3 regions of the Bradyrhizobium sp. AZCC 2262 genome follow, and region 2 is predicted to be linked to each of the others. Evidence: riboswitches for the same ligand, from Rfam matches in the RefSeq annotation. Region 2 holds a riboswitch; each other region holds the start of a gene.
What was found. A riboswitch is a leader RNA that binds a small molecule or an ion and turns the genes downstream of it on or off. The one in region 2 is predicted to bind cobalamin.

Region 1 (3,274 bases), 2.1 Mb from region 2:
TTGGCATCGATTCGCCAACCGTAATCGAGCAGGAGGCCGACCGATGCCTCGACACCGCGCGACGATTGCTGGCCGACCTGAACGGTCAGCGATGGAATGTTGGGATCGCGTGCGAGCAGGTTGTTCTTCACGATCTCATAGCCGGCCAGAGTCCATTCGCCGCGGCCGCCCCAGAACGATTGCTTGACGCCGATCTCGATCTGCTTGCCGGTAGCCAGGTCGAAATTCTTGTTTGCGGATGACAGCGAGATGAGGCCTCCGACCGGATCGACTGAGGTGGAATATTGGCCATAGAAAGCCAGGTCCTTGACAGGAGTATAGACCGCACCCGCACGCCAGGTCGTCGAGGAGAACGATTTTTCGAAGCTGTTGCCGGGTATGACATAGTCGGTGCGTGTGATTGTCGGCCCATCCTGACGGATGCCGGCAATCAGGGAGAGTTGCTCGGTGACCGACAGCCTGTTCTCGGCGAATAGCGCGTATTGGTTGGTCACGCTGCCAAAGCCGGGAACCGTGGCGTTCGGGCTGTTGAATATGCCCGGAACGAAGTTGAACGGGTTGACGGACGACGAGCCGCCAAAGGGCGAATTGTTGGTATGGGTGAAATTGATGCTGTTGACGTCGAAGCCTGCGAGGAACTCATTGACCATGCCAAAGATATGCCCGCGGAATTTCGCATCCATGCGGTTGCCGAACTGCTGCTGATCGTGAAAGATCTCGATGTCGCTGCTGCGATTGATCAGGCCGGTGGCGGGGTTATAGGCGTAACTTTCGACGTCCTTCCAGTGTCGCTTGGAGTTCAGATAGTAAAGCGTGTTCTGGATCGAGATGCCATCGGCGACCTGCCATTCGGTCTTCACCTGATTCCAACTGTCCTGGTAGCGGATGTGGCTGTCGCTGACGTTGTAATTTTTGAAGCGTAGCGACTCATCGAGCCTGCCGTTGATCAGCGGCGTGCCGAAATAGCGCGACGGGTTGCGGTCGCCGTAATCTGTAGACAGAGTCCAGGTGACGTCTTCGTTCTGTCTGATCTGGACCACGGCATGAAGTGCGACATTTGAAGTGTTGTCGCGATCGACCCAGCCGTCCGACATATTGCCGGAGGCGGTGATGCGATAAGCGACGTCCTTGTTGACCGGGCCGCCGCTGTCCACCGCAATTCGCCGCGTCATGTTGCTGTCTAGCGAGAGCTCGGCCTGGTTGCGAGGGACCCACAACGGTAGTTTCGAAACCACGTTGATGGCGCCGCCGACCGCGCCCGCGCCGTACATCACCGACGCAGGGCCGCGCAGCACCTCGATGCGCTCGGTCGACCAGGTGTCGAACGGGAAGGTCACAGTGCCGGCGCCGATATAAAGCTGGGTGCCGTCATACAACGTCATCACGGACCCGAGGCCGGTGAAGCCGCGGGTATTGAACGAGACGCCGCCATTGCCCGGTGCGGGGCTTGCCGTGAAGCCGGTGGCGTTTTGCGTCACCGCGTCGAGGATATTCTGCTGGCCGCGCTCGGCGATGGTTTCCGCCGAGATCACCTCCACGCTGGCCGGCGTCTGCAGCCGCGTCAGGCCGAGTCGGCTGCCGGCGGTGCTCGTGCCGGTGAGGTTGAGCGTCGGCGCGGCGAAGACAGGACCGGTCGGCGTGGCGACCGGTGCGCCGGTGTTGGCTGCTACGTTGCGCTGCTGGCGTGAACGCGCGTTGTGCGTCGCAGTGCCGCGTTTGGTGCTGCGGGCGCGCGGCGGCGTCGCCGACGGCTGCACCACCACGGGGTCGAGCGTCTGGCTCGGCTTTCCGGATTGTGCCCAGCCTTCGGCGGGCAAAAGAAGGCAGGAGAATGCAATAGAACTGAGAAACGCGCGGTGGTGCCGCGGCGGGAGGATAGTACGGGAGGTCATCAACATTACTCGCGATAACGTGGCACGTCACCGCGAACGCAGTCTGGCCGCTGCCTCAAGGAGACGACGGCTCAACACCCACCAGGACACCCCGCCCAATGTGCTCGCGTGTGACCACGACTGACGGCAGGTCTCCTGGCTCGTGGGTCGTTGCCTGTCGCCGCCTTCCCAGGCCTGTTGGCCCAGTGGCGTTTGGCGAAGGCTCACCACTTACAGTTGCGGGGACAGCCACGGCGTTGGGGAGATCCCCGCACCGTATTCCCTTTTGATCGCCCGAAGGAGAACCATCGTAGTGACCCTAAGTTTATTTGGAAAGAGCTGTCAACCACGAACGCCCAGAGGGCGGCATTCTGTCCAACGCGGGAGCGCCACCGCATTCAAGTCGTGATGCACCACGCGACCGACTCAAAACTCGGCTGGAGTTATTTGTGCTTATCGCTTGCGAGCGCACCCGAATTTTGCCTCACCACGCACGGATACCTATTCGCGCGCGAGCGCCGCGACCATGGAGAGGCGATTCAGATGTCATGATACACAAGCGCCCTTGATGGGTGAGAGACAGGTATTGCGGTCGTCCGCCCATGTTCGCTGACACGACTCTATGCAAGGCTCCTGCGACTAGCGTCGAATCGTAAATTCCTTCGGCGCCCGTCGATATTCCCAGTTAGCTCTCTCAAGTTCAGGTCGATCGAACTCTGCCTGGGGGTACCCGATGCAGAAATATCCGATGAATCGCCAGGATTCCGGCACATCGAGGATCGCGTGGATGCGAGCCGGGTTGAGAATCGACACCCAACCGAGCCCGAAGCCCTCAGCACGCGCGGCAAGCCACATCGAGCAGATCGCTGCGACGACCGAATACTCAATCGTTTCCGTCATCGTCATACGTCCAAGGCCGTGGCCGATGTCACTCGCCTTGTCCGCAAAGACAGCCAGATGTCCCGGCGCCTCCACTAGGCCAGAGAGTTTGAGCGTTGCATATTGCGTCGCGCGCTCACCTGAATACGATGCCAAGGCATCTGCGTTGCAGGCCTTGTAGTCTTCGACCACGGCGCTGCGTCTTGCCGCGTCCTGAACGATGACGAACCGCCAGGGCTGGCTCAGCCCGACCGATGGCGACAGGCAGGCGATGTCAATGAGCCGCTCAAGCGCGCCATCAGGAAGCGGATCGGTTCGGAATCGCCGCACGTCGCGCCGCCAGATGAAGAGCTCGCGCAATTGGTGACGAAATTGATCGTCGAAGGCGACCATCAGAGTTGCGGGCTGGAGTGAAGGAGGGATGCTGCCATCAGCAGGATGGCGGTCTCGGCAAGCTTTGCGCGTGTAGCCTCGCCATCGTCCAAAGCGTTGGCCGGACCGAAGGGAAGAACCGTGGCGAAAGA
Region 2 (3,274 bases):
GATACCAGCGGCACGTCGTTGCCCGCGAACGCACCCTCGCGGAAGACAGCGCGCGTATAGGCCATGCCACCGCGGAGCGTCACGGTGTCGCTGACGCGCAGCGCGGCGCTGGTCTCGGAGCCGTAGCGGCGCGTGGGATCGAGATTGACGTTGTAGAACAGCACGGGATTGAAATGGATCTCGTTCTCAAGATCCATGGCGTAGACGCTGGTCTGCACCTGGAACAGGTTGGTCTTGACGCGGAAGCCGCCTTCGATGTCGTGCGAGGTCTGGGTCTTGAGCTGGAAATTCTGCGACAAGGATAAGCCCGTCAAGGGATCGAATGACGGGCCCGTCAGCACGCGCTCATCCACGTCTGGGGTGCGGAACGCCTGTGCGGCGCGACCGAACACCGAGAAGGTGTTCGTGAATCGATGCTCGAGACCGATGTGAAGCGCGTAGTTGGTCTCGCTGCTGTCCAGCGGTGTGGCCTGTGCATCGAACGCGAACGGCGCGGTGGGGTCGTAGCGATCCCGCGCCGAGACGCGCGTGTTCTGCGCCCGCGCGCCATAGGAGAAGTCGGTCGTCGGAAGCAGGCCGATCGTATGCATCCAGTAACCGGCCAGCGACTGCTGCGTGAGGTCGTAGATATGGATCGGCGGCACGCCCTTGAAGGCGCCGCGTTGCTGGTTGAACGTCGAATCGTAATAGTCGACGCCGGTCAGGATCGTTGAGGGCAACCCGAAGATTGTGTTCTTGACGCTCAGGCGCGGCGTGATTGACCAGGTCTGCAGGGCGGCATCGTTATAGGTCGACGCTAAGCTGATGGTCGGCACCGTGCCGAAGAAGCCGCTCTGCGTGTCCCTTTTCCGGTAGCCGCCGTCGACAATGAGATCAACCCCGTTCATCAGGGTCTTGGTGAAGCCGGTCGTTACGCTGGCCGTCTGCTGGTTCCCGTAGTCGAATGGTGTGCTGGTGCCCCTGCGGTTGGTCACCAACTCGTTCAGGCCGATCGACGGGTCGACCAACCTGCCGCCGGGGAAGCCAAGCTTCTGATCGCTGCCGGTGACGGTCAGGAACGCGGTGAGGTCCGGCGTTGTGTAGTTGATGTTGCCCACGCCGTTGCGTTGGTCGAGCGCATTATTGACCCGGTAGCCATCGGATTTGATGCCGTTGCCATAAAACGACGTCGACCACGGTCCCGAGTTCAGCGCCGCGGAGACATTGGCCATGCGCTGGTTGAAGGAGCCGTATCCGGCCTCGGCGCGCATGGCAACGGGTGGGCCGCCGACGCCATTCTTCAGGACGATATTGATGACGCCGCCGACCGCGTTGTCGCCGTAAAGCACCGCGCCACTATTGCCGCGCGTGATTTCGATGCGCTCGATCGAATCGCGCGGAATGGTCGAGAGATCGACCTGGGCCATGTCGACATCGTTGAGCCGGCGTCCGTTGATGAGGACGAGGGTATTGGCGGTGGCGAACGCGCCAAACCCGCGCAGATCGACCGACGTCTTGGCGCCGTTCACGCCGCCAAACAGGCTGGTCAACTGCACGCCCGGCACTTGCGCGATGATCTCGGGCAGCGTTTGGGCCGGCGAATGCGAAATCTCCTCCGCCGTGATTACGGTCGACGATGCGCCGACGATGCCGGAGAATTGCCGGACGCCGCTTCCGCCAGCGCCTTGCGAAGCACTTTGCGATGAGACGTTCGAGCCGGTCCCGGCTGCGGGTTGCGTGCCGGTCGACGGCGAAGCCGCCGGCACGACGCGGCGCGAGGTCGATGCCTCATCGTAGGTCGGTTTGGCGCGGGTCCGGTTCGGGTCGGTGGGCGAGGTTACCTCGATCGGCGGCAATTGCTCTGATGGCGCCTGCTGCGCCAGCGCGCCGGAAACGCCGAGCGATACGACGGGTATGAGAAAGCTGGAGGTAAGCCGGAAGCGCCGCTTCGCGGTTTCGATGTTGGAAGACATGGTTGTAGGCCTCGGTATGACGTCAGTGGCACGTCACAGCGAACCAAGTCTCACCATGTGCTTTGAACAGCCCAGGTGAAGCTAATGCCTGTACTCCCCGACCGACATCTTCGCGTGTGACCACGGCTGACGGCAGGTCTCCTGGCTCGCGGGTCGTTACCCATCGTCGCCTTCCCAGGACCGAGATTCCCAGTGGCCTTTGACGAAGGATTCGCCGCTCACAGTTGCGGGGGCAGCCGCGGAATTGGGGGATTTCCCCGCACCGCATTCCCTTTTGATCCCCAAAACGGGAACCGTCGGGAACTATGGTAGAAGTTCGTCAAAGTCCGAGTCAATCCGCCTTGGGCGCGCTCGCGGTCCTCACTGGACGAGTGCGCTATTTTTGCCGCATGAGGCACGCTTGCCTGAGCTCCTGTACCGGGGCGGGCAAAACTGCTTTAGGACGATCGATGAGCGTTGAGGCCGTAACTATCAGCAACGAGGATGCCGCGCGCCGGCGGATCGGCGCGACCGCGGCGCTTGCCGTCCTCGTTGTGCTGCTGGTGCTGATTTCGCTCGGCATCGGGCCGGTGCGGCTGTCGCCGCTTGCGGTGGCGGAAGCGCTGTTCGGCGGCGGCAGCGAGGTGTCGCAGGTGATCGTACGCGAAATCCGCCTGCCGCGGACGCTGCTGGCGCTGGCGATCGGCGCCATTCTCGGGCTGTCAGGCGCATCGCTGCAGGGCCTGTTGCGCAATCCGCTGGCATCGCCCTCGCTGTTCGGCGCGCCGCAATCGGCAGCTTTCGGCGCGGTGCTGGTGATCGCGCTGGGGTTGGCCGACGTGCGCTCCTATGCGCTGCCGGTCGCGGCGATCATCGCGGCGTTCGCGTCCGTTTTCGTGCTGCTTTCGATCGCCGGCCGCAATGCGGGGCTGCTGATCCTCATCCTGTCGGGCCTTGCGATTTCGAGCTTTGCGGGCGCTGCGACCGCGCTGGTGATGAACCTCTCCAGCAATCCGTTCGTGGTGCTGGAGATCGCGTTCTGGCTGCTGGGCTCGCTGGAAGACCGCAGCTTTCAGCATGTCATGCTGGCATTTCCGTTCATCATTGCCGGCGCGATCATGCTGTTCAGCCAGCGCCATGCCTTTCGCGCGCTGAGCCTCGGCGAGGAAACCGCGCAAAGCCTTGGCGTCGATGTGGGACGTTTGCGGCTGTTCGTGATTTCGGGCGTGGCGCTCGGCGTTGGCGGCGCGGTCGCCGTCACCGGCACCATCGGTTTCATCGGGCTCGTTGCGCCACACCTGATGCGGCCCTTGATCGGTCACGATCCCGGCCGGTTGCTGGTG
Region 3 (3,274 bases), 2.1 Mb from region 2:
CTGCTTCATCGATGTCGCCGTGTTCGCCGATCACAACCAGTCTTGATTGCCTCGCTCGCGTGCCCCACGGCTGATCGAATTGATGCCGCACGCGCTCGCCGACCGATTGCAGCAGCAGCCGCATCGGCTTGCCTTCGATCGCGATATAGCCCTTGGCGCGCAACACATTCTGCTCGCGCGCCAGGCGCTGGATCGAAACAACCAGCGCATCGATGTCCGTCACTTCCGGAAGATCGACGACAACGGAGGCAAAATCATTGTGCTCGTGCTCGTCCTCGCCGTCATGATGCGAGGGACGCGCGGCAAGATCGTCCTCGGCGGCTGCTTCGAGGCCGAGGATCACGCGCGCATCGACGGCGCCATCGACGACCGGCAGCATCGGCACACGGCGCGGCATCTCGGCCTCGATCGCAGCCTTTGCCGCTTCGAGCCCGGCCGAGCCGGCAAGGTCCGCTTTGGTCAGCAGCACGATGTCGGCGCAGGCGATCTGGTCCTCGAACACTTCCGAGAGCGGCGTCTCGTGATCGAGATTGTCATCGGCCGCGCGCTGCGCTCCCACGGCGTCCGGATCCGGCGCGAAGCGACCGGCAGCTACGGCCTCCGCGTCAGCCAGCGCGATTACGCCGTCAACCGTGATCCGCGAGCGGATCTCCGGCCAGTCGAACGCCTTGAGCAATGGTTTTGGCAAAGCCAGCCCTGATGTCTCGATCAGGATATGATCGGGCCTCACCTTGCGCGCGAGCAATTGCTCCATGGCTGGAATGAAATCGTCGGCCACGGTGCAGCAGATGCAGCCATTGGCGAGCTCAACGATGTTCTCCGCCGGACAATTGGCATCGGCACAGGATTTCAGGATCTCGCCATCGACGCCTTCGCTGCCGAACTCGTTGACGAGCACCGCGAGCTTCTTGCCGTTGGCGTTGGTGATCAGATGCCGGATCAGCGTCGTCTTGCCCGATCCGAGAAAGCCGGTGACGACGGTGACAGGGACCTTGGTGAGGGAGTTCATTCGGCGGCCTCCGGCACGATGGCAATGGGCGGAATGCGAGCGAGCGATTGCTTGCGGAAAATTTCGGGGCGGCTGCGCCACGGCACGATGCCATCGGGCGCCGCCACATAGGCAGATGCGCCGGCAATCACATCGCGCGCATTGGCGTCCGACAGACGGCCGTAGACATAGGACCATCGTCCCGGCGCGCTGAGCGCGACCGAGCAGCCCTGGCTGCACGCGGACAGACATTCGACGGGAACCACGCTGACACCTTCGGGCACGCCGGCGTCGAGAATGGCGGCATGCAGGCGCTTGCCGGGCGCGGTCTCGCCCTCGCTGAGCGTCTGGCCGGCACGGCAGGTAATGCAGACGTGAAGTATGACAGTCATCGCCCCTTCCAGGATAATCAGCGGGAGGCGATGAGGCGCGCGAACCCATCCGAAGGAAGGCTCGCTTCCCCGTCGCGGAACACCCCGTCCGCCGGTTTCTAACGTTGCGCTGGCAGGTCTCCCGGCTTGCGGAGCAGGATTTTGTCCTTCGATCCCCGCCTTCCCAACCCCATCAGGGATCAGTGGCTTTGGGCATCTCTCCGGTCACGGTCGCGGGGGCGGCTGCTTTTCGAACCCAAACCTCTCGATTTGAGCCCTATCGCATTCCCTCTTCGCCTGTCGTACGACAGGAACCAACGCAGGCGCACCATTTGCCTAAGCCCGCGACTTGTCAAGCCGAAGGACCACCGCAGATGATGTCTGAACAGGATGCAGCCGAGGACGATGACGTCGTCGCCTCCGAGGCCTCGGTCGACGCCCGCCATGCAACGAAAATGGCGAAGAAAAAGGTCGCCCGCGACAAGATCATGGCGACCAAGAGCGGCGAAAAGGGACTGATCATCGTCCACACAGGCGCGGGAAAGGGAAAATCATCCTCTGCCTTCGGAATGATCGTGCGATGTGTTGCGCATGGCTTTCCCTGCGCGGTCGTGCAGTTCATCAAGGGCGCCTGGGATACCGGCGAGCGCCGCCTGCTCACTGGTCACTTCGGCGAGCTCTGCCAGTTTCATGCGATGGGCGAAGGCTTTACCTGGGAAACGCAGGACCGCGCCCGCGACGTCGCCGCCGCAAAGGCGGGATGGGAGAAGGCGAAGCAACTGATTCTGGATCCCGGCTTGCGCATGGTCGTGCTTGACGAGATCAACATCGCGCTCCGCTACGACTATCTAGAGATCGCCGAGGTCGTCGAATTTCTGAAAGCCTCGAAGCCGCCGATGACGCATGTCGTTCTCACCGGCCGCAACGCAAAGGACGAGTTGATCGAGATCGCGGATCTCGTCACCGAGATGACGCTGGTGAAGCATCCCTTCCGATCCGGCATCAAGGCGCAGCCGGGCGTCGAGTTCTGAGGCCAATTCGATGGCGCGCGCGTTGATGATCCAGGGAGCGGGCTCGGACGTGGGCAAATCGCTCATCGTCGCAGGGCTCGCGCGCGCCGCGAGACGCCGTGGCCTGAGCGTGCTCCCGTTCAAGCCGCAGAACATGTCGAACAATGCGGCGGTGACGGTGGACGGTGGCGAGATCGGCCGCGCGCAGGCCTTGCAGGCCTTGGCTGCCGGCGTCGAGCCGCACACCGACATGAATCCCGTCTTGCTGAAGCCTGAAACTGATGTCGGCGCGCAGATCATCGTCCATGGCAAGCGCATCGCCACTGCGCGGGCACGCGAATATGCGAACCTGAAGCCGTCGCTCATGGGCGCGGTGCTCGAGAGTTTTGGGCGGCTGAAGGATCGTGCCGATCTCGTGCTCGTCGAAGGCGCCGGCAGCCCGGCCGAGGTCAATCTGCGCAAATCCGACATCGCCAATATGGGCTTTGCTAGGAAAGCCGACGTCCCGGTGGTGCTGATCGGCGACATCGACCGCGGCGGTGTCATTGCGCAGCTCGTCGGCATCAAGACCGTGATCGACGCGGAAGATGCTGCGATGATCCAGGGGTTCGTCATCAACAAGTTCCGCGGCGACCCCACGCTGTTTGACGACGGCTACCGCCTGATCGAAGCCAGGACATCCTGGCGCGGCTTTGGGGTGCTGCCCTACTTCACGCGCGCGACCGAGCTTCCGGCCGAGGATGCGTTGGGGCTCGGCGAGGCGCGCAAGCCCGGCCAATGCAAGATTGCGTTTCTTGCATTGTCGCGGATCGCCAATTTCGATGATCTCGATCCACTCAAGCTAGAGCCCGGTGTCGACCTCGTGATGGTCCGCCCAGGAGAAGCCGTTCCCGGCGACGCCAGGC

Region 1: another riboswitch for cobalamin. It lies ahead of V1283_RS25545 (TonB-dependent receptor); the one in region 2 lies ahead of V1283_RS35530 (TonB-dependent receptor).
Region 3: another riboswitch for cobalamin. It lies ahead of V1283_RS25500 (DUF1636 domain-containing protein); the one in region 2 lies ahead of V1283_RS35530 (TonB-dependent receptor).

The regions. Positions count from the first base shown of each region.
Region 1 is NZ_JAZHRT010000001.1:5,421,228-5,424,501, reverse strand. It holds gene V1283_RS25545 (TonB-dependent receptor) at 1-1,892, opposite strand, end outside; cobalamin riboswitch at 2,001-2,196, opposite strand; gene bluB (5,6-dimethylbenzimidazole synthase) at 2,511-3,143, opposite strand; gene V1283_RS25535 (hypothetical protein) at 3,143-3,274, opposite strand, start outside.
Region 2 is NZ_JAZHRT010000001.1:7,556,033-7,559,306, reverse strand. It holds gene V1283_RS35530 (TonB-dependent receptor) at 1-1,952, opposite strand, end outside; cobalamin riboswitch at 2,067-2,265, opposite strand; gene V1283_RS35525 (FecCD family ABC transporter permease) at 2,402-3,274, shown strand, end outside.
Region 3 is NZ_JAZHRT010000001.1:5,414,770-5,418,043, forward strand. It holds gene cobW (cobalamin biosynthesis protein CobW) at 1-1,009, opposite strand, end outside; gene V1283_RS25500 (DUF1636 domain-containing protein) at 1,006-1,380, opposite strand; cobalamin riboswitch at 1,475-1,693, opposite strand; gene cobO (cob(I)yrinic acid a,c-diamide adenosyltransferase) at 1,737-2,390, shown strand; gene V1283_RS25510 (cobyric acid synthase) at 2,401-3,274, shown strand, end outside.